DNA from 2 places in the Bradyrhizobium sp. ISRA464 genome. Region 2 is predicted to be linked to the other one. Evidence: predicted binding sites of a transcription regulator. Region 2 holds the regulator's gene; the other holds the start of a gene.
The links. The regulator PhoB, encoded in region 2, activates phosphate uptake and scavenging genes when phosphate is short. The targets are predictions, from matches to a motif close to TGTCATNNANCTGTCAT.

Region 1: a site for PhoB is predicted at 1,794-1,810, ahead of MTX19_RS13330 (YbhN family protein). Genes of this name have one in related genera too.

What each region holds. Positions count from the first base shown of each region.
Region 1 covers NZ_CP094526.1:2,909,998-2,925,146, forward strand. Annotated here, with positions in the region: gene MTX19_RS13325 (hypothetical protein) at 1-444, opposite strand, end outside; gene MTX19_RS13330 (YbhN family protein) at 565-1,641, opposite strand; gene MTX19_RS13335 (MFS transporter) at 2,229-3,671, shown strand; gene MTX19_RS13340 (EAL domain-containing protein) at 3,836-6,238, shown strand; gene MTX19_RS13345 (hypothetical protein) at 6,343-6,777, opposite strand; gene MTX19_RS13350 (hypothetical protein) at 6,849-7,475, shown strand; partial or broken gene MTX19_RS13355 (YdcF family protein) at 7,546-8,086, shown strand; gene MTX19_RS13360 (PLP-dependent aminotransferase family protein) at 8,152-9,495, opposite strand; gene MTX19_RS13365 (DUF1127 domain-containing protein) at 9,678-9,914, shown strand; gene MTX19_RS13370 (universal stress protein) at 10,066-10,491, opposite strand; gene MTX19_RS13375 (histidine phosphatase family protein) at 10,626-11,168, opposite strand; gene MTX19_RS13380 (FAD-binding oxidoreductase) at 11,264-12,754, shown strand; gene msrB (peptide-methionine (R)-S-oxide reductase MsrB) at 12,817-13,317, shown strand; gene MTX19_RS13390 (flagellar hook-basal body complex protein) at 13,503-15,149, shown strand, end outside.
Region 2 covers NZ_CP094526.1:922,651-937,799, forward strand. Annotated here, with positions in the region: gene MTX19_RS04275 (hypothetical protein) at 1-113, shown strand, start outside; gene MTX19_RS04280 (TetR/AcrR family transcriptional regulator) at 222-812, shown strand; gene MTX19_RS04285 (haloalkane dehalogenase) at 809-1,717, shown strand; gene MTX19_RS04290 (Rdx family protein) at 1,736-1,963, shown strand; gene MTX19_RS04295 (GNAT family N-acetyltransferase) at 1,966-2,427, shown strand; gene MTX19_RS04300 (lysylphosphatidylglycerol synthase domain-containing protein) at 2,724-3,779, shown strand; gene MTX19_RS04305 (ATP-binding protein) at 3,861-5,165, shown strand; gene pstS (phosphate ABC transporter substrate-binding protein PstS) at 5,299-6,309, shown strand; gene pstC (phosphate ABC transporter permease subunit PstC) at 6,538-7,536, shown strand; gene pstA (phosphate ABC transporter permease PstA) at 7,541-8,386, shown strand; gene pstB (phosphate ABC transporter ATP-binding protein PstB) at 8,383-9,201, shown strand; gene phoU (phosphate signaling complex protein PhoU) at 9,213-9,932, shown strand; gene phoB (phosphate regulon transcriptional regulator PhoB) at 9,991-10,701, shown strand; gene MTX19_RS04340 (GcrA family cell cycle regulator) at 10,800-11,312, opposite strand; gene MTX19_RS04345 (aspartate aminotransferase family protein) at 11,797-13,005, shown strand; gene argF (ornithine carbamoyltransferase) at 13,005-13,931, shown strand; gene MTX19_RS04355 (Hsp33 family molecular chaperone) at 14,082-15,083, shown strand.

The DNA of each region.
Region 1 (15,149 bases), 2.0 Mb from region 2:
TAGATTAACCGGTTCGGCGCAATCGAACGTCGAGGATTGCGGCCCGTCGCCGTCGTCGAACGACCAGGCGCAGGTCGCGCCGACCGGAACCGGACCTGTAAGGCGGACGACGATCGCGTGGTCGATCGGCGTCAGGTAGCTTTCCTTGACGTTGTCGCGGGTGCAGGGCTCGCTGACGCGGCCTTGCAGGTCGATACAGAGCCGGTTGACCGTATTGCGCGCCCAGCCGCGGCCATCGCTTTGCAGTTCCAGGGCCCGCTCGGAGTCCAACACGCTGCGGCCGAGCCCGCTCTCGACATGGAGGCGGAAGTCGCGCTCCTCGCGGAACAGGCGGAAGCGGTTGCGAACCTCCCAGGAGATCTGCAACGGGTTGTCCTGGGCTTCCGCGGCCGATGCGATGACCGCGGATAGCGCGCTGCCGAGCAGCGCTGCGCAGACCGTCAAACGAAACGAAAATCGAGCCAAAAAACGAACCATGGCGCGTTTGACGTCAACGGTAAGGCAAAAATAAGAGAACGGGGTTGAGGGGATAAAAAACCCTGCAAGGGGGTGATAACGTCGCTGTTACCTCTTCAGCCGCCGAATCCGCTGCTGTCGGCTTTCGATCGGCTGCCGCACGGTCGCCGAAGCCGTGCAGGCCTGGCTAAGTCGCTTACGTTCCTGCCAGGGCTGCACCACGTTGAGCCAGAGCTCGCGCATGCCCATGATCGAGATCGAGATCCCGAAGGGGATCAGGAAATAGAGGACGCGGAACACGACCAGCGTCGCCAGCAACTGTTCCTTGCTGAATTCCGGCAGCGCCACCAGCATCGCGGCATCGAACACGCCGATCGAGCCGGGGGCGTGGCTGGCGAAGCCGAGCAGGGTGGCCAGGATGAACACGACCGCCAGCGAAACGAAGTCGATATACGGCTCGGTCGGCATCAGCAGGTACATCGCGAGCGCGCAGAAGCCGAGATCGACCACGCCAATGAGGACCTGCAGCAGCGTCAGCTTCGCCGAGGGCAATACTACCTTCCAGCCGTTCTGGCCGAGTTCGCGACGCTTGTCGCCGGTGAGGAGCCAGACGAAATAGGCGGCGATGCCGGCAAGGCAGCCGATCGCGATCAGCCGGTTCATCGCAGGCGGCAGCAGGTCCATCGCCGATGCCGCGGCAGGGTGCCAGGCCATGCCGAAACCCAGCACGAACAGGTTGCCGAGCCAGAACGTCAGCCCCGACAGGAAGCAGATCTTGGCGACGTCGATCGCGGTCAGGCTGTAGTCGGAATAGATCCGGAACCGGATCGCGCCGCCCGTGAAGACGGTCGCGCCGATATTGTGGCCAATCGTGTAGCTGGTGAAGCTCGACAGCGCTGCAATGCGGTAGGGGACGTGGTTCTTGCCGATCGTGCGCAGCGCAAAGAAATCATAGAAGGTCAGCGTGCAGAAGGCGCCGACGACGCAGAGGGCAGCCAGCGCGATCCGGTGCGGCGCGATGTTGGTCAGCGCGGTGAGGATGACACCGGTATCGACGCCCTTCAGGGTCCGGACCAGCGTCGTGACCGCAAACGCGATGATGAGCACACTCGCAGCGATCCCGAGCCGTTTCCAGCCGATCTGTTCCTTGAAGCCACGCCCGAGCGTGGTCAGCAGCCGATGCATTCATCCTCCCGGCGGGCGGCAATTTCAGTGGGACCCGGTCACGGATGGCGACGGGTGACGGGCAGACGCACCGTGCGCGATGACCCATAAGGCAAAACCGATGCGTTGTGCAGTCCTTGACAAGCCAAGCTTCGGCTCCCGTCGGTCGTCATTGTCATATTGGCTACATATGATGTCGTCTTGTGGAATGTGAGTCGCATGTAAGGCATTTGCCGCCGTCAGTTCACCGCACGTTCTGGTGTTCCGGCCGGTTTCCTCCACATTTTTTTCATATTTGCCGCAGCGGCTGGTCTGCCGCCCCAATTCTCGAATGGACGATATGCATGAGAGTGGGGTCGCGCCACCAGCCCCGTTTACCAAGGCGACAAGTCGGCGCGCACACATGCCTGCAGGGGGATGTGCGGCCCCCGGCCGGGAAGCGACCGATATCGTGCCGGTCCGTTGGTTTATTGAGGCAAAACGACGCGCGATCCGGAGCCCGCCCGCGCGTCGACCGACGGCAGGATGACACACTTCGGTGTAAAGCGAAGTATTCCGTCGAAACAGATGCCTATGTGCTGCATTGGTAGCCACGATCGAGGTGAGCCATGCAACGCATATCCCCGCGCGTCCACTCCGAGCCGGAACAACGCGCAGCCTCCCGCCCCGAGCAGACCAGGCTTGCGACGACCCTGACGCTTGCCGCGATGAGCCTCGGCTACGGCGTCGTGCAGCTCGACGTCACCATCGTCAACACCGCACTCAATGCCATCGGCACCTCGCTCGGCGGCGGCGTTGCCGAACTGCAATGGGTGGTGAGCGCCTACACGGTCGCCTTCGCCGCCTTCATCCTGACTGCGGGCGCGCTCGGCGATCGCATCGGCGCCAAGCGCATCTTCATGGCCGGGTTCGCGCTCTTCACCGCGGCTTCGGTTGGCTGCGCATTTGCGCCTGATGCCGTGATGCTGATCGCGGCACGCTGCGTGCAGGGACTGGCCGCGGCCATCCTGGTGCCGAACTCGCTCGCGCTGCTGCGCCATGCCTATGCGGACGAGAAGGCGCGCGGACGCGCCGTCGGTATCTGGGCCGCAGGCGCGAGTCTTGCGCTGACCGCCGGCCCGCTCGTCGGCGGTGGCTTGATCGCGCTGGTCGGCTGGCGTGCGATCTTCCTGGTCAATTTGCCGATCGGACTTGCCGGTTTGTGGCTCGCCTGGCGCCATGCCGGCGAAACCACGCGCCACCTGCAGCACGAGCTCGACCTGCCGGGCCAGCTCGCCGCGGTCGCCGCCCTCGGCACGCTGGCCGGTGCGCTCATCGAAGGCGGCGCACTTGGCTGGAGCAGTCCATTCGTGGTCGCAGGCTTCGTTCTGGCGGCGGTCTTCGCGATGCTGTTCGTCTGGCGCGAGTCGCGCGCGGCCCAGCCGATGCTGCCGCTGTCGCTGTTCCGGCAGCGGATATTCGCCCTGACCTCGCTGGTCGGCCTGCTCGTCAATGTCGCCTTCTACGGTCTGATCTTCGTGGTCAGCCTTTACTTCCAGCAGGTCAACGGCCTGTCGGCGTTCGAGACGGGTCTTGCTTTCGTGCCAATGCTGGGAGCGGTCCTGCCGGTCAACCTGATCGCGCCGCGCGTTGCGGAGCGGATCGGCGCGGTTGCGACCATCGCGCTCGGCACCGTGCTGGCGGCCGCCGGGTGTCTGGCGATGCTCGGCATCGATCGCGACACGAGCTATCTGGCGATCTGCCTGCAACTGATCGCGATGAGCGGCGGGCTGGGCCTTCTGGTGCCGCCGCTGACATCCACGCTGCTCGGCAGCGTCGAGCCGCAGCGCTCGGGCATCGCGGCCGGCGTGCTGAACGCCACGCGGCAGACCGGCAGCGTGCTCGGTGTCGCGCTGTTCGGGTCGCTGGTCAGCCGGTCCTCGGCCTTCATCACCGGCCTGCATGCCTCGCTCCTCATCTCGGCCGGCGTGCTGCTGACGGCGGGCGCGATGATCTGGGTCGGCGCATCATCACAAGCGCGGCAATGGTCGAGGCAGGTGATTGCAGAGTAGCGGCTGTGTGACGCTCAGCGCCAACTCCCGCGACCCGACCGGGTTGGACGAAGCCTTGTCGCGCCGTTCAAACCTTTCTTCACCATGCGCGGAGTCCCGCTGCACGGAGTTACCGTTCGTACACGAATGGGATCGCCTTTATAGGTCTATAACGGGGGCCTATAATGTATCGCGTTCTGACCTGTCTCACCTTGGAGCATGACTGGCGGCTGGTCGTCCTTGGCGGGGTGATCTGCATGCTCGCCAGCGCAGTCGCGATCAGTCTGTTTCATCGCGCCCGTGCCGCGGACGGCCGCGCGCGCGATATCTGGATAGGCCTTGATGCGGCGGTGGGCGGTTGCGGCATTTGGGCCACCCATTTTGTCGCCATGCTGGCCTATGATCCCGGCGTTGGCGCCGGCTACAGTATCCCGATCACCCTCATGTCGCTGGTGCTTGCCGTGGCCGTCCTGGCCGTCGGGCTTTCCGTCGCCTCGTTGGACGGGCGTTGGTGGACGGTCGCAGCCGGCGGCGCGATCGTCGGCGCCGGTGTCGCGGCGATGCACTATACCGGCATGTTGGGGCTCGAATTGCCGGCACGCATCGTTTGGTCGCCGAGCATCGTCGTGGCTTCGATCGCCTTCGGAGGCGTGTTTGCAGCGCTTGCGCTGATCGTCGCCGCCCGCGGTGAGAGCTTCGGCCATACCGCCACCGCAACCGGCCTGCTGACGATTGCGATCGTCTCGCATCACTTCACGGCGATGGGCGCGGTCACCGTGATCCCCGATCCGACCGTCGTTGCCGACGGACTGACGATCTCGCCGTCGGTGCTGTCGTTCATGACCGCCGTTGCGGCCTTCGCCATTCTCGGTATTTCGCTGATCGCAGCCATTCTCGACCGTCGCGCCAAGACCGAGCTTCAGAAGCAGAAGCTGGTGCTGGATACCGCGCTCGAGAACATGTCGCAGGGACTGTGCATGTTCGATGCCGACGGCCGCATCATGCTCTTCAACGAGCGCTACGGCGAGATCATGGGCCGCAGTCGCACGCCGTTGCAGGGACGCCTGCTGATCGACGTGTTGCAGGACCTTCGCTCGCTCGGTGAGTGGGATGGCGATCCGGACGAGTTCTGCGCCGGCCTGATCGCCGAGGCGAAGGCGGGCAATACCGCGACGCGGATCATCAGTCGCAACGGACGGGCCATCCGTGTCGTCGACCAGCCGATGAAAGGGGGCGGATGGGTTGCGACCTTCGAGGACATTACCGAGTGGCAGCAGGCCCAGGAGCAGATTTCGCACATGGCGCGGCATGATGCACTGACCAATCTGCCGAACCGGACACTGTTCCGTGAGCAGCTCGAGAAGGCGCTGCGTCTCGCCAAGCGCTCCGACCAACTCGCGGCGCTCTGCCTCGATCTCGACCATTTCAAGGAGATCAACGACACGCTCGGACATCCGATCGGCGACGCGCTGCTTCGGGAAGTGGCGCGCCGGCTCGGCGAATGCGTGACCGAGCATGACACTGTAGCACGGCTTGGCGGCGACGAATTCGCCATCGTGCAGTTCTGCAGCAACAGCGAACCATCGGTCGTCTCAGCGCTTGCCAGCCGGATCGTCGAGACGATCTCGGCGCCCTACGAGATCGGTGGGCACCAGCTCGTGATCGGCGTCAGCATCGGGATCTCGCTCGCGCCGGAGGACGGCAAGGATCCCGACGAGCTCCTGCAAAAGGCCGATCTCGCGCTGTACCGCGCCAAGGCCGACGGCCGCGGCACCTACCGCTTCTTCGAGACCGGTATGGACGCACGCGCGCAGGCGCGCCGCATGTTAGAGCGCGACCTGCGCCTGGCGCTGCAACGCAATGAGTTCGAGGTCTACTACCAGCCGATCCGCGACGTCGCGGGCGACCGGATCGTGGCATTCGAGGCGCTGGTGCGCTGGAACCATGCGTTGCGCGGTTTGATCGCGCCGAACAACTTCATTCCGGTGGCCGAGGAGACCGGCCTGATCGTTCCGCTTGGCGAGATCGTGCTACGCAAGGCCTGCGCGGACGCCGCGGGCTGGCCTGAGGACGTTGCCGTGGCGGTCAACCTCTCGCCGGTGCAGTTCAAGAATCCGAACCTGGTGGCGTCGGTGAGGGGCGCGCTGCAAGCGTCCGGACTGGCGGCGGATCGGCTCGAGCTCGAGATCACCGAATCGGTGCTGCTGCAGAACAGCGAGGCGACACTCGCCGTGCTGCACGAGCTGCGCGGGTTCGGCGTCCGGATCTCGCTCGACGATTTCGGCACCGGCTATTCTTCGCTCAGCTATCTGCGCAGCTTTCCCTTCGACAAGATCAAGATCGATCGCTCCTTCGTCACCGACCTCGCGACCCGCGACGAGTCGATGGCGATCGTGCGGGCGGTCACTGGTCTCGGCAAGAGCCTCGGCATTGTGACCACGGCCGAGGGCGTCGAGACCGATACCCAATTCGACCTGCTGCGCCAGGAGGGCTGCACGCAGGCGCAGGGCTATCTGTTCAGCCCGCCGCGGCCAGCGGCCGAGGTGGCGAAGATGTTGCGGAGGACGCCGGAGCGTTCCGTGGCCTGATCGGGAAGCGCATCCGGCGCGTTCTCAAGTGGACGTCGGTTCGCGTGAGGACAGCGCGTCAAAACTGGAGCCTCGGTTCTGATCCAGCCGAACCGAACAATGCGCTAGGTCTTGCGCAGGGCGAAATAGGCGCCGCAAAACGCCATCACCGCGCCAAGGCACAGCGCGGCAAGTCCGGCGAGTACGGCGGAAACGGTCGACACGGAACTGGGCGCCGACGCGGCCTGGCCGGCGCCGGCCAGGATCAGCACGCCGACGACGATCAGGAACTGCCGCATTCGCCGCGGGATCTGGCCTGACGCCGCACTCTGCATCAGGTTGCTGGTGAAGTAGCCGCCCGAGAATCCGACGGTCGCGATCAGCCACCACGCGATCGCCGCGCCTGCTGGCATGAATTCATGCGTGTCGGACCGCCACAGCCCGCCAAGGTCGAGTCCGTAGCGCGCGCCGAGCATGTGCACGGCCAGCGCCAGCAGTACTCCGGATACCATCGCGCCGCCGAGGATCAGGTAGCGCGGAAAATAGATCGTCTCGGCCATGCGTCGCTTGTAGGATAGGCGTGACGTGCCGCGCAAGCTCGCGCACGCGTCTGAACAGGCGGAATGGCGGATTGCCAACAACGTTGCAGGATCGATCGGAGGCGGGCGAGCGCTCACCGGTGCGCTATGCCTACAAGGCCTCCCTGATCGGCTCAGCGCATCAGTTCGAACTGACCGATGCGGGGCTGGCCTGGACGATCTCCGGCAGATCGGGTGTGTGGGACTATTCGGACCTTTCCGCGGTCAAGCTGTCCTATCGCCCGGTGTCGATGCAGCAGCAGCGGTTTCGTGCCGACATCGACAACGCCAAAGGCGGCCGCATCGCAATCCTTTCGACCACCTGGCAAACCGCGACGCTGATCGCGCCGCAAGGGCATCTCTATCGCGACTTCATCGTCGAGCTGCATCGCCGGATGCAGGCGGCCGGCAGCGAAGCCGTGTTGACCGGAGGCCTCGGGCCGAAGACCTATGCTGCGGCACTGGCATTGCTGGCGGGTCTCGCCATTGCGATGACGGGACTGCTGTTGCGTGCGCTGACGACGGCCGAATGGACCGGCGCGCTGTTCCTGCTCGGCTTCGCCGCGTTGTTTGCCTGGCAGGTCGGCGGCTTCATCACGCGCAACCGGCCGCGCCGCTACGACTTCGATCATTTGCCCGAGGCGCTGCTGCCGCCCGCGTCCCGCAACCAAGCGCAATGAAATGTGACTTCGTCTGCGCGCCCACGCGCGGCATCGTCGGCGCGAGATGTCGTGGCCGGGGAGCAGGGGCGTGCAGGATCGAAGTCTGCGGATTCCGTCTGATGACGAGATCGCAGCGATCAATGCACGACACCTGATCGAGACGCCGCTGCGGTCCGCCGATCTGCTGTTCGTGTTCGGCACGCGTATGGACGTCGCCGAGCGGGTGGAGGCGGCAGTCCGGCTCTGGCGTGACGGGTTCGTTCGCTGGTCGATCGTGAGCGGCGGCGTGACGCCAGGCGATCATCGTTCCGAATGCGCGATTATCAAGACCGCGATGGTCGAGCGCGGCATGCCGGCCGAACGTATTCTCGATGAGCACCGCGCGCAGAACACCGGCGAGAACGTGATCTTCTCGCTGCCGGTGATCGACGCCGCACTCGGGCGCAACAACATCAAAGGCGTGATCTGCCTCGGCAATAGCTGGATCGCGCGGCGCTATCCGAAGACGCTGCAGCGGCACTGGCCAGAGGTCGAGAAGATGCTGGTCACGGTCGACACCTTCGCGACGCCGCGCGCTCTGGCACACCGATCCGGAATTCCGCCGCCGCGTCCTGATCGAATGGGACTAGATCGAGCCTTACAAGGCGAACGGCTTCATCGCGGAGTGGCCGGTCGTTTGAGGGAGGCTTTCCCGTCACTCCGTCGAGTCGAAATCCTCTTCCGTCGCGCTCAGCATTCCCGCCAGTGTCCGCAAGCCGACGTCGAGCTGCTCCATCGGCGGTGCCGCAAGGGCGAGCCGTACCGCATTGGGCGCGTGCCCCGGCGTGGCGGCGAAGGTCGTCGACGGCGTTAGCGCGATGTCGCGGCGCGCTGCGGCTGCGACCAGGGTCTGCGAGCGCCAGTGCTGCGGCAAGGTCAGCCAGAGGTGATAGGACTTGGGGTTGGTCTGAACTTCGAAACCGGCCAAATGCTTCGCCGCCATCTGCTGACGGCGGCCGGCATCGATCCGCTTCAGCCGGGACAACTCGGCGGCCGTGCCGTCGGCCATCAGCCGCTGCCCCGCGGCGAAGGCATAGCCCGACGCCGTCCAGCCGCCCGAGCGCACCGCGGCCATGATGCTCTCGCGCAGCCGCGGCGGGGCGACAATGAAGCCGAGCGCCAGCCCCGGCGCCACCTTCTTCGACAGGCTGTCGAGCACGATGCAGCGGTCGGGCGCGAGCGCCGCCAGCGGCATCTCGTCGTCGAGGAACCCGTAGACGCCATCCTCGACAATGACGAGGCCAAGCTTCTCGACTACGCGCAACAGCTCGGCGCGGCGCTCGGCCGGCATGGTGATGCTGAGCGGGTTCTGGATCGTCGGCTGGATATAGAGCGCGGACAGATGCGCCTCGCGGTGCGCCTTCTGGACCGCATCGGGGCGGACGCCATGCTCATCCATCGCGAGCGGCACCAGCGTGATCCCGAGCCGCGCGGCAATGCCCTTGACGAAGGGGTAGGTCAGCGCCTCGACGCCGCAGCGTCCACCTGATGAGACGACGGCGGCGAGCGCTGCGGCGATGCATTGCCGGCCGTTGGCGGTGAACACGATCTGGTCGGGATTCGGCGTCCAGCTCTTCCGGGTGAGGAATTCGGCGGAAATGGTTCGTGCCGCCCGTGTGCCGAAGCTGGTTGCCGGACGCAGCGCGCCCTCGAGCACCTCGGGCCGTTCCAGCCCCTCGAGGCTCTTGGCGATCATCGTGGCCTGGTGCGGCAGCAGTGGATAGTTGAACTCCAAGTCGATGCGGGCGCCGCGCGGCTCTGTGGGCGCTGCGACGCCACGGCGCGCCTCGCCGGACACGAATGTGCCGCGGCCGACTTCGCCGACCACGAGCCCGCGCCGCAGCAGCTCGGTATAGACCCGGCTCGCGGTCGAGACCGCGATCTTGCGTTCATAGGCGAAATGGCGCTGCGGCGGCAGGCGGTCGCCGGCCTTGAGCGCGCCGGAGGCAATCTCGGCGGCGACCGCGTCCGCCAGCTTCAGATACTCGAACCTCGACATTATTGCACCGAGAGCAATGTTTTACTTGCTCCGAGCAATGTACCGGATCATTTAAGAGGGAACAAGCCCGCTATTGCACTGAGGAGAGCGCAAGCACTCCGAAGTCCCTGACGGCGCAGACGCAGAATACGCGTTTGCGTCAAGGGCATCGCTTGGCCGTGCGGGCGCCAAAGGAGATGACAATGACCACGATATCTTCAGCTGCGACGCTGCCCGCGCGGCCTGGTGTGTTGGGCAGATTGCTCCGATTGCTCCGAGGTTGGAGCGATGCAATTGTCACCTATTGGATGCGCCGCGAAGCGATCAAGACGCTGCACGAGCTCGACGACCGGTCCTTGCGCGATATCGGGATCCCACGCTGCCACATCGAGATCGCCGTCGCCGGCAATGTCGACCTGGAGCTCATCCGTATCCGCTGAACTTGCGGGGCGCGGCACTGGCCGCAAGGCTAAAGCGCGATGAGATTGCGTTGAATCGTCAGCGCGCTTTAGCTCCTTGTTTGAGCATGATCTCCGCGCAAACGCGTTCCGCGTTTGTCGCGAGGGAAAACCGCTTCACGCTTTTCCGGATCTAGTGCCGCACCACCAGCACGGAGCATTTGGCGTAGCGCACGACGTGTCCGGCATTCGAGCCTAGGAAATAGGTGCGCATCGCCGGGCGGTGCGACGTCATCACGATCAGGTCGGCCTTCATCGCGGCAGCCTCTTCGAGGATCTCGTGATAGATGCCGCCCTGGCGGACCACCCCCGAGATGCGCGTCGGCTCTATGCCGGATTCGCGCGCCACAATGGCAAGGGCCTCTTCCGATGTTTCGCGCTGCTGGGTGTCAAAATCCGCCGGCACATATTCCGCGAGCATCACCGGTGTCATCGGCAGCACATTGAGCAGGCGGATCGAGCCGTTCCACGTCTTCGCCAGCGTTGCAGCGGTTGCGATCGCCGGCTTCGCCAGATCGGTATCGGCGAGGTCGATCGGCACGAGAATGGACTTGTACATCTGCGCCTCCTGTCCGCGATTGGTCTGGAGCCGTTTCGTCCCTGCGACGCCGTGCCTCTTGTTATCTTGACGCGAACCGGTCCCCTGTCGCGCAGGGGAACTATAGCATGGTGGGGCTGCGATGTCCGCCAATGTCAGCTGCGCGAGGCCTGCTTCAACAGTTTCGGACTGACGAACAGCACGAGCTTGCCGCGGCGGAAGGACACCTCGTTCCAGTCATTGGTCGCGAAGTCGAAGACGGCCAATCCCGAGGTCGGCAGGTTGTGTCTGAGCGCGCGCTTCGCGTCGTCGTCGCCGCTGCCGGTCAGCGTCAGCGCGAGCTCATGCATGCCGGGATTGTGTCCGACCAGCATCAGCCGCTTCGGATCGGTGGCCGAGGCCATCCGGATCGTGGTCAGCAAATGTGTCGGATCCGCGCCGTAGAGTTCCGGCTGGAATTCGACTTTCGGCTGCGGCGTGTGGCCCTTCATTGCGTCGCGCACGATCTCCCAGGTCTGCGTCGCACGGACCGCGGGCGACACAAACACCCGGTCGGGGAACGGCGGATGGTGGGCGATCCAGCCGCCGATCTCCGCTGCATCGCGGTGACCGCGATCGTCGAGACGACGGTCGTGGTCCCGTCCCGACGGCGCGTCGGTTTCGGTCTTGGCGTGACGCAGCAGCAGCAAACGGCGCATGGACTTCCATCTCGATTCGTTCAATCGGAATTAATTCTACAGGCTCATGCCCTGGACAAGGTGACAAGCGCCGCAGCGGTTCGTAAGAAAACGCCATGAGCGAGACTTCCACAAGTGCGGCAGACGGCCCGGATGGGGTGGCCTCGCCGTTCCGCGAGCGCTTGGCGTTCGATCTCGATGTCGACATCTGTGTGGTCGGGGCAGGGCTTGCCGGCCTGACGGTGGCGCGCGAGGCCGCACGGCTCGGCGCAAGCGTCGCCGTGCTCGAGGGCCGCCAAGTCGGCTGGAACGCCTCCGGCCACCATCTCGGCACGGTGATGCCGGGTTTCGGCCTGCCGGTCGCGGACCTGATCGAGCGTGTCGGCCTCGAGGATGCGCGCGAGCTCTGGGCGCTGTCGAAGGAGGGCGCCGAATATGTCCGCGCCACCGCCACCGAAGAATTGATGCCTGGCATCGGCTACAGCGAAGGCGTGCTGGAAGTCTCCAACGTCGATGTCGGCGAGGCGCTGATCGGCCGCCTGCAGATGCTCGCTGAGGATTTCGCGACCGAGGTCGAAGGCTGGCAGGTCGATCGCGTGCGCAGCATGCTCCGGACCGGCCGCTACTTCCACGGCATCCATTATCCGAAGGCGTTCCAGATCGACGGCCGGAAATACGTTCACGGCCTCGCGGATCTGGCGACACGGGCGGGTGCGCGGATCTTCGAGGACACGCCGGTCGTCAGCATCGACTTCTCAGGCATCCGCAAGCGCATCGTGACGCCGTCGGCGCGGCTGCGCGCCGGGCACATCGTGCTCGCGGGCAATGTCCATCTTGGTGCGCCGCTCAAGCGATTGTCGGACACGCTGCTCCCCGTGTGGCGCTACGCCGCGCTGACCGAGCCGCTCGGCGAGCGGCTGGCGGAGACGATCGCCTTTTCGGGCTCGGTGACCGACAGCGACGGCATCGACCATTTCCGTATCGTGGGCGGTGATCGCCTGTTATGGGCCAGTCCGGAAACCACCTGGGACGCGCGGCCGCAGCGCTTCGGCGCCGCAGTGCAACGGCGGATCGCCACGATGTTTCCGCAGCTCGGCAAGGTGCCGATTGTGGAGGTGTTCGGCGGCGCAGTCGGCGTCACCGTGCATGGCATGCCGCAGATCGGCCAGTTGCGCAGAGGCCTGTGGGTGGCGAGCGGCTTCGGCCGGCAGGGGCTCAACACCTCGGCGGCCGCCGGACAGTTGATTGCGCGCAGCATCCTCTGGGGCGACGACCGGTGGCGGCTGTTTTCGCCGTTCGAGCTGGTCTGGGCGGGCGGCGCCACCGGCCGCGTCGCCGGCCATTTTGTCAGCCTGTGGACGAGGGGGGCCTCGTCGGCTGCGGGCGTCCTGGCGCGCTACCGCGAGGGCGCGCGGGCAAGGGAGCGGTCCCGCGAGGCGCGGCTGGCCGAAGCCAATCTCAAAGCGGGAACCAGGGGGCCAATCGGTCGGCCGCCGCCGGGTGCCGTGCGTCTTGCACCACCACGGGCGCCTGCGCCGGTGCCGGACGACGAGCCGTATCCGCACGCCTCGCGAGAAAGTGAGAGGATCCCCGGCGGGCCGGTGTAACGTTGTGCGGCTGCCTTCGTATTTGATGGCGAATAATGGGCCGTCCGCATCGGAGAACATTGATGATCGATCGCCGTATCCTGCTCGCTTCCGTCGCCAGCCTGCTCAGCATCGCCTCTCTCCGCTGGCTGCGCGCCTCGCCGGCGAAGGCCGCCGAGAAGTTCGAGGTCGAGAAGACCGACGCCGAGTGGCGTGCGCAACTCACGCCGCAGCAATATGAGATCCTGCGCAATCAGGGCACCGAGCGGCCGGGATCGAGCCCGCTGCTCAACGAGCATCGCAAGGGCATCTTCGCCTGTGCCGGCTGCGACCTGCCGCTGTTTTCGTCCGACACCAAGTTTGAGAGCGGCACCGGCTGGCCGAGCTTCTATCAGCCGCTGGAGAATGCGGTCGGCACCACCTCCGACCGCACCTTTGGCATGGTGCGCACCGAAGTGCATTGCCGCCGCTGCGGCGGCCATCTCGGCCACGTCTTCGACGATGGCCCGAAGCCGACCGGATTGCGCTACTGCATGGATGGCTTTGCGCTGGTGTTTCACCCGGCCACGCCCTCAGCCACCTGAGGCGTCCTTCCCCGGCAATTGTTGCCGGCCCGGCAATTGTGCCCCGGTCCAACGATCGGGGCTTTTTTTTCAAGCGCATGATTTTGTTACATTTTGTTTCCTGGCACGAGGCTTGCGACATGCTCCGCCGATGCGGCTGATCCTTCAATGACGAGTCGCCGGAATTTGAATTTGGAGAATATGTCATGGGTATCTTCGGCGCTCTCACCACCGCGGTCGGCGGCCTGCGCGCAGGGTCGTATGCGCTCGAAAACATCTCAGGCAACATCGCCAACTCGCAGACCACGGCGTTCAAACGCATCGACACCTCCTTTCTCGATCTCGTCCCGCAGACCGCGCTGACCGCGCAGCTCGCGGGCAGCGTCACCGCGCAGTCCCGCTCCACCAACACGGTGCAGGGCGACGTGCAGTCGGCGTCGGTCGCGACCTTCATGGCGATCAACGGCAACGGCTTCTTTGCAGTGCAGAAGCCCGGCAGCTTCACTGACGGCTCGCCGGTGTTCGACGGCGTCGACCGCTACACCCGCCGCGGCGACTTCCAGCTCAACAAGGACGGCTATCTGGTCAACGGCGCCGGCTATTATCTGGAGGGCGTGCCGATCGATCCGACCACCGGCAATCCCTCGGGCTCGTCGCCGCAGGTGCTACGGTTCAAGAACGATTTCCTGCCGGCGCAGCAGACCACCAAGATCGACTACCGCGCCAACCTCGCGTCCTACCCGCTGACGACCAAGCACGACACTTCGGTTCCAGGTTCCGAACTGATCCGGCCGGGCTCGTTCAGCTCCGGATACAACCCGCTGGTGCTGGGCACGCCCGCGGCGCCCTATACCGATGCCTCGACCACGGGCACGGTCCAGAACAACAAGGCGACGCCCTCAGTGCCGAACACCGGCAATACCGCGCTGTCGGGCACCGCCGGCACTGATTCGATCAACGCCAACTTCGTTGCCGGTGACACCATCACGGTTGACGGCACGGTCATCACCTTCGTCGCGTCAGGCGCCACCGGCAATCAGCTCAACGTCACCGACAACATCTCGACCCTGTTGCAAAAGATCGATTCGATCACCGGCACGGGCACCGCATCGTCGATCTCGGGCGGCTCGATCACCTTGCATTCGGGTACCTCGGCCGATCTCTCGATCACGAGCTCGAACTCCACCGCCTTCGCCGCGCTCGGCTTTGCCGGCGGCCAGGCGACCGCAACCCGTGGCGGCGGCGGCACCGTCGGCACCGGCCAGGTCATCGGCAACGACAACTCGACCTTCCTCGACCAAAGCGTCTCGGGCGGCGCGGTGACGGCCTACGACGTGTCGGGCGCGCCGGTGAATCTGCAGTTCCGCTGGGCCAAGACCGACAGTTCTTCGCTTGGCGCCGGGCATACCGATACCTGGAACCTGTTCTACCAGGTCAATCCCAATGCGACGGGCACCCAGGTCGCCTGGCAGAACGTCAACATCAACTTCACCTTCGGGTCGAACGGTCAGATGTCGCCGCCGATCGCGTCGGTGACGCTCAACAATGCCGTCGTCAACGGCGTGTCGCTCGGCAGCCCGGTGATCAACTTCGGCAGCGGCGGCGTCACCCAGTTCGCCGACGCCAACGGCAACGTCCAGGTCAACCAGATCCAGCAGGACGGCTTCCCCGCCGGCCAGCTGCAATCGGTCAGCGTCTCCACCAACGGCCGCATCGTCGGCAACTACACCAACGGCCGCAACATCGATCTCGCCGAGATCTCGGTTGCGACCTTCAACGGCACCAACTTCCTGAAGCGTATCGACGGCGGCGCGTTCGAGGCGACCGACGAGTCGGGCGCCGCGCTGTTCGGC
Region 2 (15,149 bases):
TCGGCTATTGGCTCGATCTCTTCCTGGTCATGTTTGCGCTCTATCTCTGCGGCTGCGCCGTCGGCTCCTGGCTGCGTGACTGGGTGGTTTCGCGCAGCAAGCCCGCGAACTGACCTTCAACCCCTTGATCCATCGGGCCTGAGCGGCGCCGCCATGCGAGGCGCGAGCCGCGATCATTTTGCAGTTGACAATTAATACGTACGTACGTATTAATTTCGGCCATGCCAAAGCCCTCCCTCCGTGATGCCATCCTCGACGCCGGCCTGAAGGCGATGTTCCGCACCGGCTATCACGGCACCAGCGTACGCGACGTCACCGCCGCCGCCGGCGCGCCGCAGGGCTCGTTCACCAACCATTTCCGCTCGAAGGAGCTGTTCGCGTCCGAAGTGCTCGACCGCTACTTCCTCTATGTGCGCGGCCTCGTGGCGGAAGCGCTGGGGGACACGTCGCTGACGGCGCGCGAGCGGCTCAGGCGCTATCTCGATCTCATCACCGGCAAGCTCGCGCATGACGGCTTCACCCGGGGCTGCCTGATCGGCGATTTCAGCCTGGAGGCGTCCGGCTCCAGCGAGATGCTGCGCGAGCAGCTCGACGCGATCTTCCGGGAGTGGCGCGCGCCGTTTGCCGCCTGCATTGCCGAGGCGCAGGCCAAGGGCGAGATCGCGTCCGATTTCGACCCCGATGAGCTTGCCGATTTCCTGCTCGCATCCTGGCAGGGCGCGATGCTGCGCATGAAGGTCGAACGCAGCGCGGCCGCGCTCAACCGCTTCAAGACGATCGCATTCCAAACCGTGTTCAAGGAGTTGCCATGACCGTACCTGCCGATATCAGCCTGCGCTACCGGTCCGTGCGCGGATCCACGATGGCCTATCGTGAAACCGGACGCGGCGACGCGCCGCACGTGCTGTTCCTGCATGGCAATCCGACATCGTCCTACATCTGGCGCAACATCATGCCGCTGGTCGCGCCCGTCGGGCATTGCATCGCGCCCGACCTGATCGGCTACGGTCAGTCCGGCAAGCCGGACATCGCCTACCGCCTCTTCGACCACGCGGACTATCTCGACGCGCTGATCGACGATCTCGGCATCGGCTCGGCCTATCTCGTCGCGCAGGACTGGGGCACCGCGCTCGCGTTTCACCTCGCCGCGCGCCGCCCGGATTTCGTGCGCGGGCTCGCCTTCATGGAGTTCATCCGACCGATGCGCGACTGGTCCGATTTCCACCAGCATGACGCCGCACGCGAAACGTTCCGCAAATTCCGCACGCCGGGCGAGGGCGAAGCGATGGTTCTCGACCACAATGCATTCGTCGAGCGCGTGCTGCCGGGCTCGATCCTGCGCAAGCTCAGCGAGGAGGAGATGGCCGCCTACCGCGCGCCGTTTGCGACGCGCGAGAGCCGCAAGCCGACCTTGATGCTGCCGCGCGAACTGCCGATTGCAGGCGAGCCGGCCGACGTCGACCAGGCGCTCACCGTGGCGCACGCCGCCCTTGCGGCCGCGACCTATCCGAAGCTGCTGTTCGTAGGGTCTCCTGGGGGCCTGGTGTCGCCGGCCTTCGCTGCGGACTTTGCCGCGACGCTCAAGCATTGCGCGGTCATTCAACTCGGCGCCGGCGCCCACTATCTGCAGGAAGATCATCCGGAGGCGATCGGTCGCTCGGTCGCCGGCTGGATCGCCGGCATCGAGGCCGCCAACGCACAACGCCTCGCAGCATGAGCTGATGGAGAGCACGCCATGACCCATATCTCGATCACCTATTGCCGTCCCTGCGGCTACGAGAAGCGCGCCAGGGAGGCCGCCGCGCTGCTGCGCGAGCGTCTCGGGCTCGATGCGGAGCTGGTGCCCGGCAAGGGCGGTGTCTTCGAGGTCAAGCTTGACGGCAAGGTCGTCGCCACGCGCACCAAGGGGCATTTCCCCGATGCCGCGGAGATCGTCACCGCCGTGGCTTCGGCGCGGGCATGACGATGAGCGGACCCGCCTCCTCTCCGCTGTCCTGGAGCGACGATCTGTCCGCGATCGACTGGGACGAGCTGTCGGCGCTCTATCGCGTGGCGCCGCTCGGCGACAAGACCGGCGCCGACCTGAGGCTCGTGTTCGGCAACAGCATGTTTCGCGCCTTCGCCTTCGATGACGGCCGGCTGGTCGGTGCCGGCCGCGTGCTCGCCGACGGCCGCGATTGCGCCTATCTCTGCGACATCGCCGTGCATCCGACCCATCAGGGCCGCGGGCTCGGCAAGGAGATCGTGCAACGGCTGGTCCGCCTGTCGGCGGGGCACCGCAAGATCATTCTCTATTCCGTGCCCGGCAGGGAGCCGTTCTACGCAGCCTTCGGCTTTCGTCGCATGACCACGGCGATGGCGATTTTCGAGAATCCGGCGAGGGCGTTCGCCGCCGGCTATCTGTCCGACACCGGACCGCAGTCCTGAGACGCCGCGCCGCGGCGTCGCGCTCCGTCGTCCGTAGTTTCCCGGGGATGCCGCGCGGGCGGCTCGGCGGGCTATCTGACGCACCCGCTCGTCAAGGCCTTGTCCGTGCAGCGGGAAACGCTCAAATTGTCCATGCGCCGTCATGAATCATCTCTAATATCTTGAAGAAACGCGTTTTATTGTTGTTTGACGAATTCCACTCCCGCTCAAAACGCGCTACAGGGTTCGGGGAACAGCGGAGCGTCGGCGGGGTTCGCCCGGGAGCCGCCGTCGCGGGATCGCAATTCGAGGTCTAGATGCTGGAAACAATACGCAGGGCGATGGCGTTTCTGCGCCAGAAGCAAATCCTGCATAAGCTGGGTGTTGTCATCAGCATCGCCGTTATCGGCATCGCCTGTTTCGTTCTCTACCATATGCTGCGCGGCATCGACACCCACGAGGTGATCGAGGCCATCAAGAGCACCGAGCAGCGCCAGATCGTACTGGCGGCGCTGTTCGTCGCAGCAGGCTACTTCACGCTCACCTTCTATGACCTGTTCGCGGTGCGCGCGATCGGCCACTCCCATGTCCCGTATCGCATCAACGCGCTCGCGGCGTTCACCTCCTATTCGATCGGCCACAATGTCGGCGCCAGCGTCTTCACCGGCGGCGCGGTGCGCTATCGCATCTACTCGGCCTGGGGCTTGAACGCGATCGACGTCGCCAAGATCTGCTTCCTCGCCGGCCTCACCTTCTGGCTCGGCAACGCGGCGGTGCTCGGCCTCGGGATCGCCTATCACCCGGAGGCCGCCGCCAACATCGATCAGCTCCCGCCCTGGCTCAATCGCGCCCTCGCATTCGCGATCATCACCGCGCTCGTCGCCTATGTGGTCTGGGTCTGGACCCAGCCGCGGGTGGTCGGCCGCGGCCCCTGGACCGTGACCCTGCCGGGCGGGCCGCTGACCTTGCTGCAGGTCGCGATCGGTATCCTCGACCTCGGCTTCTGCGCGCTCGCCATGTACGTGCTGGTGCCGGATGAGCCGAACCTGGGTTTCGTCGTGGTCGCCGTCATCTTCGTGTCGGCGACCTTGCTCGGCTTCGCCAGCCATTCCCCCGGCGGCCTCGGGGTATTCGACGCCGCCATGCTGGTCGGCCTCTGGCAGATGGACCGCGAGGACCTGCTTGGCGGGATGCTGCTGTTTCGGCTCCTCTACTATATTGTCCCGTTCGTCATATCTGTAATCTTGCTGACGTTTCGCGAGGTTATTGTCGGCGCCCGACTCAAACAGCTGCCGCAGGCTGATTCGGGGCCCCGCGTCGAGCCGCACCACGAGGCGGTTTTCGTCCGCAAGCGCGGTGTGGCGCCTGATTGAAGCGGCCAGATGGCTCCTTGCGCGACGTCGGTTTGACCTCGCCCGGGCGAGATCTGAACCGAAGGGAAGAAAGCCGCCGCGATGGCAATCGATGATTCACCCGCCTCCATGTTCTCGCCGTGGCCGGACCGGTTGCGTCATGCCGCGATCATCCTGCTGGCCGCGGCACTTGCGCTGAGCGTGGTCGTGACGCTCGGCGAGCTGTCGCTGGTGCGGGCCTGCGCGGTGTTCATCTGCATCGCGGCGGCGGCCCTGGTGCCGTGGCGGCTGCACGATACCGCGACGTCGCGCGAGGATGTCCGCGGCGTCAACCCGGTCGAGGCGGCTGCCGTCAGCGCCGTTGTCGCCGGCATGCCGGACCCGGCCGTGCTGCTCGATCGCGCCGGCCGCGTCATCCACCTCAACGCCGCCGCTGCCCAGCTTGCGCCGGCGCTGCGCAAGAACGAGCTGGCGCAGTTTGCCTTGCGCTCGCCCGAGATCATCACCGCGCTGCGCGAGGCGATCGCGACCACCGAGCCGCGCCGCGCCACCTATACCGACCACGTGCCGGTCGATCGCTGGATGGAATTGGTCATCACGCCGGTTCCGGTGCCGACCCTGTTCGGCGGCACCGACAAGTGCATGCTGATGACCTTCCACGACCAGACGCCGCTGCGCCGGGTCGAGGAGATGCGCGCCGACTTCGTCGCCAATGCGAGCCATGAGCTGCGTACGCCGCTCGCCGCGCTCTCCGGCTTCATCGACACGTTGCAGGGGCCGGCGCGGGACGACGCGCGGGCGCGCGAGCGCTTCCTCGGCATCATGCATATCCAGGCCACCCGCATGGCGCGGCTGATCGACGATCTCCTGTCGCTGTCGCGGGTCGAGCTCTCGGCGCATGTCCAGCCTGAAGCCCTGATCGACATCGTGCCGATCATCCGCCAGGTGGTCGATGGGCTCGAGGCGCTGGCACGGGAGCGCCAGGTCGAGATCAACCTCGACCTGCCGCCGGTGCCGGTCACAATCGCCGGCGATCGGGAGGAGCTGCTGCGGCTGTTCGAGAACCTGATCGAGAACGCGCTCAAATACGGTGCCTCCGGCGGCCGCGTTATAGTGTCGCTGAGTCAGCCGGCGCCGGGCGAGGCGAATCCCGAAATCCGCGTCATGGTGCGGGATTTCGGTCCGGGCATCGCGCCGGAGCACCTGCCGCGGCTGACCGAGCGCTTCTACCGGGTAGACGTCGGCGACAGCCGCAACCAGGGCGGAACGGGCCTCGGATTATCGCTGGTGAAACATATTCTTAACCGTCATCGCGGGCGTCTTTTGATCGAAAGCGTGCCGAAAAACGGTGCGACTTTTACCGCCTGTTTTCCCCGCCCAAAGACCCCAATACCGGTTCAAAGCTGAGCGTTTTCAGACGCTTAGTGCTGTCATCCAACTGTCATCTAACCTTCGTAAAAGCAGCATCGACCGCTCCTAGATGGACCGGCGTGAGCGCGATCGGGCGCATTCGGTGCTTCGCTCACCAAAGGAGATCAGCATGAATTTCATCAAGACAATCGTCGCTGCCGGCGTGTTGGCGGTGGCGACGCCCGCCTTCGCGGCAGACATCACCGGCGCGGGATCGACCTTCATTTTCCCCGTGCTCTCGAAGTGGGCTGACGCCTACAAGAAGGAATCCGGCAACGGCGTGAACTATCAGTCGATCGGCTCGGGCGCCGGCATCAAGCAGATCCAGGCCAAGACCGTGACGTTCGGCGCGACCGATGCTCCGCTGAAGGCCGACCAGCTCCAGAAGGACGGCCTGGCCCAGTGGCCGATGATCATGGGCGCGATCGTTCCGGTGGTGAACATCGACGGCGTCAAGCCGGGTGCCATCGTGCTCGACGGCCCGACCCTCGCCGAAATCTTCCTTGGCAAGATCACCAAGTGGGACGATGCCGCGATCAAGAAGCTGAACCCGAACGCCAAGCTGCCGTCGGAAGCGATCTCGGTCGTGCATCGTGCTGACGGTTCCGGCACCACCTTCAACTTCACCGACTACCTCTCGAAGGTCAGCGCCGACTGGAAGAGCAAGGTCGGTAGCGGCACGGCTGTCGAGTGGCCGGTCGGCGTCGGCGCCAAGGGCAACGAGGGTGTTGCGGCGAACGTCGGCCAGACCAAGAACTCGATCGGCTATGTCGAGTATGCCTACGCCAAGCAGAACAAGCTGACCTACACCGCTCTGGTCAACAAGGCCGGCAAGACCATCCAGCCGACCAACGAAGCGTTCCAGGCCGCGGCCTCGAATGCCGACTGGGCCAACGCTCCCGGCTACTACCTGATCCTCACCGACCAGCCCGGCGACAAGTCCTGGCCGATCGTCGCTTCGACCTTCGTGCTGATGCACAAGGAAGCGGCCGACAAGGCGGCGTCGCAGGAAGCCCTCAAGTTCTTCAAGTACGCCTTCGACAAGGGCAGCAAGATGGCTGAGGATCTCGACTACATCCCGATGCCGGACTCCGTCATCAAGATGATCGAGAAGACCTGGAATTCCGACATCAAGAGCTGAGCGCTCTCGTTGCGATAGCGAACTTTCCCTCTCCCTTCCACGAAGGGAGAGGGGCGGCACTTCTGGACTACCTCTTGTGAATTTGACGTTCCGGCCGCTCGCAGGCGTTCCCTCACGCTCCGCCGGGCTCGCCGAACTCCAGCCCGCCACCCGGATGGCAGGCCAAAAGGGCGCAAGTGAATGCTGCCCGTGAAACGTAAAAGCGGACAGGGGATTAGCGTGGTAGATATGGCCGTTCAAAGCGACACGAGCAACGTGATCGACGCTCTCGGACCCTACGACCGCGCCAAGGCGCTGAGTGCTTTCAAGGCCGGCGATCTCACATTCTACTGGATCACCCGGATCTCCGCGATCTCGGTGCTGCTGATCCTTGGCGGAATCATCATCTCGCTGATCGTCGGCGCCTGGCCGGCGATGCGCGAATTCGGCTTCGCGTTTCTGACGACCCAGCGCTGGGCGCCGTCGGCCGATCCGCCGGTGCTCGGCGCGCTCGGGCCGGTTTACGGCACCATGCTGACCTCGATCATTGCGATGCTGATCGCAATTCCGGTCGGGCTCGGCATTGCTGTGTTCCTGACCGAGTTGTGCCCGCAATGGCTGCGCCGCCCGATCGGCATCGCGATCGAGCTGCTCGCCGGCATCCCCTCGATCATCTACGGCATGTGGGGCTTCTTCGTGCTCGGCCCGTTCCTGGCCAACACGTTCCAGCCGTTCATGATCAGGATCTTCGACGGCGTGCCGGTGCTCGGCAGCATCTTCGCCGGTCCGCCGTCCTATCTCAGCCTGTTCAACGCCTCGCTGATCCTCGCGATCATGGTGCTGCCGTTCATCACCGCGATCTCGGTCGACGTGTTCAAGACCGTGCCGGCGGTGCTGAAGGAAGCCGCCTACGGCATGGGCTGCACCACCTGGGAGGTCGTCCGCAGCGTCGTGATCCCCTACACCAGGGTCGGCGTGATCGGCGGCATCATGCTGGCACTCGGCCGCGCGCTCGGCGAAACCATGGCGGTGACCTTCATCATCGGCAACTCGTTCCGCATCTCCTCGTCGATCTTCGCGCCGGGCACCACGATCTCGGCGGCGATCGCCTCCGAATTCGCCGAGAGCGACGGCCTGCACCAGTCCGGCCTGATCCTGCTCGGCCTGCTCCTGTTCGTGCTGACCTTCTTCGTGCTGGCCGGAGCGCGGCTGATGCTGCTGCGGCTGGAAAAGAAAGCGGGGAAGTGACGCCATGAACCCGATCTACAAATCACGCCGCCGCAGTGACATCGTCGTCCGCGCCTTGTGCATCGGCGCCGCGCTGTTCGGCGTCACCTGGCTGGCGCTGATCCTGTTCACGCTGCTCTACAACGGCGTCGCGGGCCTGAGCGTGCAGCTCTTCACCCAGAACACGCCGCCGCCGGGCTCGACCGAGGGCGGCCTGCTCAACGCCATCGTCGGCTCGATCATCATGACGGTGATCGGGGTCGGCATCGGCGCGCCGCTCGGCCTGTTCGCCGGCACCTACCTTGCCGAATACGGCCGGCATGACAAGCTCACCTCGGTGATCCGCTTCATCAACGACATCCTGCTCAGCGCGCCCTCGATCATCATCGGCCTGTTCATCTATGGCGCCGTGGTGGTGCCGATGCGCGGCTTCTCGGCGATCGCCGGCGCGCTGGCGCTCGCCGTGATCGTGATCCCGGTCGTGCTGCGCACCACCGAGGACATGCTGCTGCTGGTGCCCAACCCGCTGCGTGAGGCGGCTTCCGCGCTCGGCCTGCCGCGCTCGCTGGTGATCAAGCGGATCGCCTATCGTGCCGCCCGATCGGGTCTGATCACCGGCGTGCTGCTGGCCACCGCCCGCGTCGCCGGCGAAACCGCGCCGCTGCTGTTCACCGCGCTGTCGAACCAGTTCTTCAGCCTGAGCCTGACCAGCACGATGGCCAACCTGCCGGTGACCATCAACAACTTCGTGCAAAGCCCCTACGCCTACTGGAAGGAGTTGGCGTGGAGCGGTGCATTGCTCATCACCATCACCGTGCTCGCGCTCAACATTGGCGCGCGTATCCTCGGTGCCGAAAGGGCCGCAAAATGACCGAGCTTTCCGTTTCGACGACTGTCGCGAGCCACGTTCCCCAGGTGCCGCTTCCGGAGGCACCGCCGAAAGTCACGGTGCGCAACCTCAACTTCTATTACGGCGAGCACCACGCGCTGAAGAACATCAACCTGACGCTGGGCACCAACCGCGTCACGGCGTTCATCGGTCCGTCGGGCTGTGGCAAGTCGACGCTGCTGCGCATCTTCAACCGGATGTATGACCTCTATCCGGGCCAGCGTGCCGTCGGCCAGTTGATGCTGGACCAGACCAACATCCTCGACCCCAAGCTCGACCTCAACCTGTTGCGCGCGCGGGTCGGCATGGTGTTCCAGAAACCGACGCCGTTCCCGATGACGATCTACGAGAACATCGCCTTCGGCATCCGTCTCTACGAGAAGATCTCGAAGTCCGAGATGGACGACCGCGTCGAGAAGGCGCTGCGCGGCGGTGCGCTGTGGAACGAGGTCAAGGACAAGCTGAACGCTTCGGGCCTCTCGCTCTCGGGCGGACAGCAGCAGCGCCTGTGCATCGCCCGCACGGTCGCGGTGCGGCCCGAGGTGATCCTGTTCGACGAGCCGTGCTCGGCGCTCGACCCGATCTCGACCGCCAAGGTCGAGGAGCTGATCCAGGAATTGTCCGAGGACTACACGATCGCGATCGTCACCCACAACATGCAGCAGGCGGCGCGCGTGTCCGACAAGACCGCCTTCATGTATCTTGGCGAACTGATCGAGTTCGACGACACCAACAAGATCTTCACCTCGCCGAGCGATCGACGCACCCAGGACTACATCACCGGCCGGTTCGGCTGAGGAGACACGCGATGGCTTCTGAACATACCGCCAAGGCATTCGACAGCGATCTGCAGGAACTCACCCGCCTGGTCGCCGAGATGGGCGGCCTCGCCGAGCGCATGATCACCGAGTCCGTCGACGCGCTGATCCGCCGCGACGTCGCGCTCGGCAAGCGCGTCGTCGCCGCCGACGTCGAGATCGACGGTCTGCAGCGCATCATCGAGGAGCGCGCGGTGCTGACGATCGCGCGCCGCCAGCCGATGGCGATCGACCTGCGCGAGATCGTCGGCGCGATGCGGGTGGCCACGGATCTCGAGCGGATCGGTGACCTCGCCAAGAACATGGGCAAGCGCGTCGCGGCGCTGGAGAGCGATTTCCAGCCGCTGAAGCTGATCCGCGGCCTCGAGCACATGACCGACCTCGTGCTGTCGCAGGTCAAGTCGGTGCTCGACGCCTACGCCGCACACGACCTGCCGGCTGCGATGACCGTCTGGAAAGGCGACGAGGAGGTCGACGCGATCTGCACCTCGCTGTTCCGCGAACTGCTCACCTACATGATGGAGGACCCGCGCAACATCTCGTTCTGCATCCATCTGATGTTCTGTGCCAAGAACATCGAACGCATCGGCGACCACGCCACCAATATCGCCGAAACCGTGTTCTACATGATCGAAGGCCAGCAGATCACCGACAAGCGACCGAAGGGCGACATGACCACCTTTGCCACGACGGTGCCGGGCAACGGCTAGCTGAGGTGCTTGGTTCGCGTCCGGGCAACGGATCAACACAGAGAAAGAACATAGACCGATGAGCGCACGCATTCTGGTAGTCGAAGACGAGGAAGCGCTGACGACGTTGTTGCGCTACAACCTCGACGCGGAAGGCTACGACGTCGAAACGGTCGGGCGCGGCGACGATGCCGACACAAGGCTGAAGGAGCGTATTCCCGATCTCGTGGTGCTTGACTGGATGCTGCCGGGCCTTTCCGGCATCGAATTGTGCCGCCGCCTGCGCGCGCGCCCCGAGACCAAGCAGCTTCCGATCATCATGCTGACCGCGCGCGGCGAGGAGAGCGAGCGGGTGCGCGGTCTCGCCACCGGCGCCGACGATTACATCGTCAAGCCGTTCTCGGTGCCGGAGCTGCTGGCGCGCGTGAAGGGCCTGTTGCGCCGCGCGAGCCCCGAGCGGCTCGCGACCGTGCTGACCTATGGCGACATCGAACTCGACCGCGAGAAGCGCCGCGTGGCGCGCTCGGGCCGTCCGATCGATCTCGGGCCGACCGAGTATCGCCTGCTCGAGTTCTTCCTCGAGCATCCCGGCCGCGTGTTCAGCCGCGAGCAGCTGCTCGACAGCGTCTGGGGCCGCGACATCTATATCGACGAGCGGACCGTCGACGTGCATATCGGCCGGCTGCGCAAGCTGCTCAATCCCGGCCGCGAGCAGGATCCGATCCGCACCGTGCGCGGCGCCGGCTATGCGCTGGACGACCGCTTCGCCAAGGCCGAGCCGCAGCAGTAAGCGTGAGTGTCGTCGCGGCGCCTGCCGGGACACATCACCAGACTCTGCAGGCATAAAAAATCCCCGCTTGCGCGGGGATTTCGTTTTATGAGCTGTGTTTACCGTGTCGGCGGTTTGTTGGCCGGGCGGCGCCGATCGGCGGCCGGCTGGTAGGCGACACGCGAGTGATGCGCGCAATAGGGCAGGCCGGTGAGCGCCTTGCCGCCGCAGAAGAAGAATTCGGGGCTCGAGGGGTCGCCGACCGGCCAGTGACACGTGGCCTCGCTCAGCTCGAGCAGCGACAGCCGCTGGCTCATCGGCACCACATTGTCATAGGCGACCGGATCCGGCTCCAGCTCGACCTCGAAGGCGTGCGCGAGCGCGGTGTTGCCGCGCGAGACCGGGCGCGCCACCCGCATCATGTGTTGGGCGGGACGGGCCTTGCGCTGCCGCGGGGCAGCCGTGGAGGGGGCCTTGGCACGGCCGGACAGGCCAAGCCGATGCACTTTGCCGATCACGGCGTTTCGCGTCACATTGCCGAGTTCCGCCGCAATCTGGCTGGCCGACAGGCCCGCCTCCCAGAGCTTCTTCAGCTGCTCGACGCGATCATCGGACCAGGTCAATACCGTCATCGCATTCTTCCCTTCGCCTTGCGCCGGCCAGACATTGGAGCGGCGCTGCGAGCCAAATCTGACAAATATCCCTGCGGTCAGAATCCCTTAGCCCTCGCCGGACGCGGTTTCGCGCCCGAACGTGTACGCAGAACGAAAGCTACTTAGAGGGTCCAATACTGCCGCACGAGATGTCGTATCCGACAGGCCAAACGCTACAATATGGCGTGACTCTGGCGCAAGAGTCCGCGGCAACGCGTCCACATGTTCCCACACTTATGCATTGCAATGAGGCTTTTCCACCTCACCGGAATGCACCGGATCGCGCGCGTTTCGCATTGCAGGAAGGTCACTTCGTGGCGATTGACAGCGACTGCCCGCAGCATACAATGTTCGCCACGTGCCGCCCGAAAAGGCGGCACGTTTTGTTTTCCGAAGCTGGCCGTTGCTGCGCTGGCGTCAAGGCACGCGGCAATTGTCGGCCTCAAACCCGTCAGTGATTGCCATGACCAATAGCGCCACGTCGCATCTGCTTCCCGTCTTCGCCAGGGTCGATCTCGGCTTCGAACGCGGCGAGGGCGCCTGGCTCATCGCAACCAACGGCGACCGCTACCTCGATTTCACGTCGGGTGTCGCGGTCAACGCGCTCGGGCACGCGCATCCGCATCTGGTCAAGGCGCTGCAGGAACAGGCGACCAAGCTCTGGCACATGTCGAACCTGTTCAAGAGCCCGGACGGCGAGGTGCTCGCCGCGCGGCTGTGCGAGCAGAGCTTTGCCGACTACGTGTTCTTCTGCAATTCCGGCGCGGAAGCGATGGAAGGCGTGATCAAGCTGGTCCGCCACTATCACTTCTCCAAGGGGCATCCCGAGCGCTACCGCATCATCACCTTCGAGGGCGCGTTCCATGGCCGCACGCTCGGAACGCTGGCCGCCACCGGTTCCGCCAAATATCTCGAGGGCTTCGGCCCGCCGATGGATGGTTTCGACCAGGTTCCGCACGGCGACATCGAGGCGGTGAAGAAGGCGATCGGGCCGCACACCGCCGGCATCCTGATCGAGCCGGTGCAGGGCGAGGGCGGCGTGCGTTCGGCGCCGCAAGCCTTCTTCAAGGCGTTGCGCCAGCTCTGCGACGAGCACGGCCTGTTGCTTGCGTTCGACGAGGTGCAGACCGGCATGGGCCGCACCGGCGAACTGTTCGCCTACAAGCGCGTCGGCGTGACGCCCGACGTGATGTCGCTTGCGAAGGCGCTCGGCGGCGGCTTCCCAATCGGCGCCGTGCTGGCGAGCGCAAAGGCCGCGGCTGGCATGGCGCCGGGTTCGCACGGCTCGACCTTCGGCGGCAATCCGCTGGCGGTGGCGGCGGCCAATGCCGTGCTCGACGTCATGCTCAAGCCTGGCTTCTTCGATCACGTGCAGAAGATGTCGTTGCTGCTCAAGCAGAAGCTCGCCTCGGCCGTCGACCGCTATCCCGGCGTGATTTCGGACGTGCGCGGCGAAGGCCTGTTGATCGGCGTCAAGGCCGTGGTGCCCTCGGGCGATCTCGTCACCGCGCTGCGTGAGCAGAAGCTGCTCACCGTCGGCGCCGGCGACAACGTCGTCCGGTTCCTGGCGCCCCTGATCGTCACCGAGGCCGAAATCGACCAGGCGATCGGAAGCCTTGAGCGCGCCTGTGCCGCGCTGGCGACCGCACAGCCGAAGAAGGCGGCAGGATGATGAGCAAGCCTGTCCGCCACTTCCTCGACATTAACGAATTGCCGCTCGCCGAGCTGCGCAACATGCTCTCGGCCGGCGCCGCCATGAAGGCGAAGCTGAAGGCCCACGAGAAGGGCAGGAAGCCGCTCGAAGGCAAGACGCTCGCGATGATCTTCGAGCGCCCGTCGACCCGCACGCGGGTGTCGTTCGACGTCGGCATGCGCCAGCTCGGCGGTGAATCGATCATGCTGACCGGCGCCGAGATGCAGCTCGGCCGCGGCGAGACCATCGCCGACACCGCGCGCGTGCTGTCGCGCTATGTCGACGCGATCATGATCCGCATCCTCAACCACGATGCGCTGCTGGAGCTTGCAGCGCACGCCACCGTTCCCGTGATCAACGGGCTGACGCGTCGCTCGCATCCGTGCCAGGTGATGGCCGACCTGATGACCTTCGAGGAAAATCGCGGGTCGATCGAGGGCAAGACGGTGGCCTGGACCGGCGACGACAACAACGTGCTGGCCTCCTGGGCGCATGCCGCCGAGCGCTTCAAGTTCAATCTCAACGTGGCGACCCCGCCGGAGCTCGCGCCGAAGAAGGCGATGCGCGACTGGATCAAGACCACCGGCGCGTCGATCGTGCTCGGCACCGATCCGGAAGCCGCGGTCCGCGGCGCCGATTGCGTCGTCACCGACACCTGGGTGTCGATGGGCGACAAGGAGGGCGAGCACCGCCACAACGTGCTCAGGCCCTACCAGGTCAATGAAAAGCTGATGTCGCTGGCCAAGCCCGACGCGCTGTTCATGCACTGCCTGCCCGCGCATCGCGGCGAGGAGGTCACCGACGAGGTGATCGACGGCCCGCAGTCCGTCGTGTTCGACGAGGCGGAAAATCGCCTGCATGCGCAGAAGGGCATTTTGGCCTGGTGTTTTAACGCGGTCGCATAGCGCGCATTTAATGCTGTCGTCCCGGCCTCGCGCCGGGAGCAGTAACTGCTGCTGTGAGTTGTCGCGAATACTTGAGCTCATCAGGCTTGGGCTCAGGCGTCGCGCGTGTGCCCCTTTCGTTTTGCGGTCCGAGACCCCAGATAGAGCGCCATGGTTCCACAATCCCCCGACACCAAAATCGCTGCCGAGGCGCCGACCCGCGCGCCATCGGCTATTCCGGTTGACGACGCGGTGCTGGCCTTCGAGGTCGACGCGCTCGACCTGCGCGGACGGCTGACCCGGCTCGGTCCCGCGCTCGACGAGATCCTGCACAAGCACGATTACCCGCCGCCGGTGGGCAAGCTGCTGGGCGAGGCCATCGTGCTGACGACGCTGCTCGGCTCATCCGTCAAGTTCGAGGGCCGCTTCATCCTGCAGACCCGGACCGACGGTCCGGTCTCGCTGCTGATCGTCGATTTCCGGGCGCCCGACCGGCTGCGCGCCTACGCGCGCTACGATGCCACCCGCCTCAAGCCGGGCCTCACCTCGGGTGAGCTGCTCGGCAAGGGCCATCTCGCGATGACCATCGACCAGGGTTCGAAAACGAGCCGCTATCAGGGGCTGGTCGCGCTGGAGGGCGGCAGCCTGGAAGACGCGGCGCACGAGTATTTCCTGCGCTCCGAGCAGATTCCGACCCGGGTCCGCCTTGCGGTCGGCGAGGAGATGCGCGGCGGCGAGGGTGGCAAGCTGCACTGGCGCGCCGGCGGCATCATGCTGCAATTCCTGCCGAAGGCGCCGGAACGCGCCAAGCAGGCCGATCTGCATCCCGGCGACGCGCCGGAGGGTACCGAGGCGCACAGCGTGCCCGAGGACGACGCCTGGGTCGAAGGACAGTCGCTGATCTCGACCGTCGAGGACGTCGAGCTGATCGATCCCGACCTCTCCGGCGAGCGGCTGCTCTATCGCCTGTTTCACGAACGCGGCGTCCGCGTCTTCACCCCGCAACCGTTGCGCGCGGAGTGCTCCTGCTCGCGCGACGCGGTGTCCGCGATGCTCAAGAGCTTCACGCCGAAGGATCGCGCCGACATGGTCAAGGATGGCAAGGTGGTCGTGACCTGCGAGTTCTGCTCGTCGGTCTACGAGTTCACGCCGCAACAAGCGGGCGTCGAATAGTACATGCGTCACCACACGTGACACTCGTCATCACCCGCGAAAGCGGGTGATCCAGTATTCCAGAGA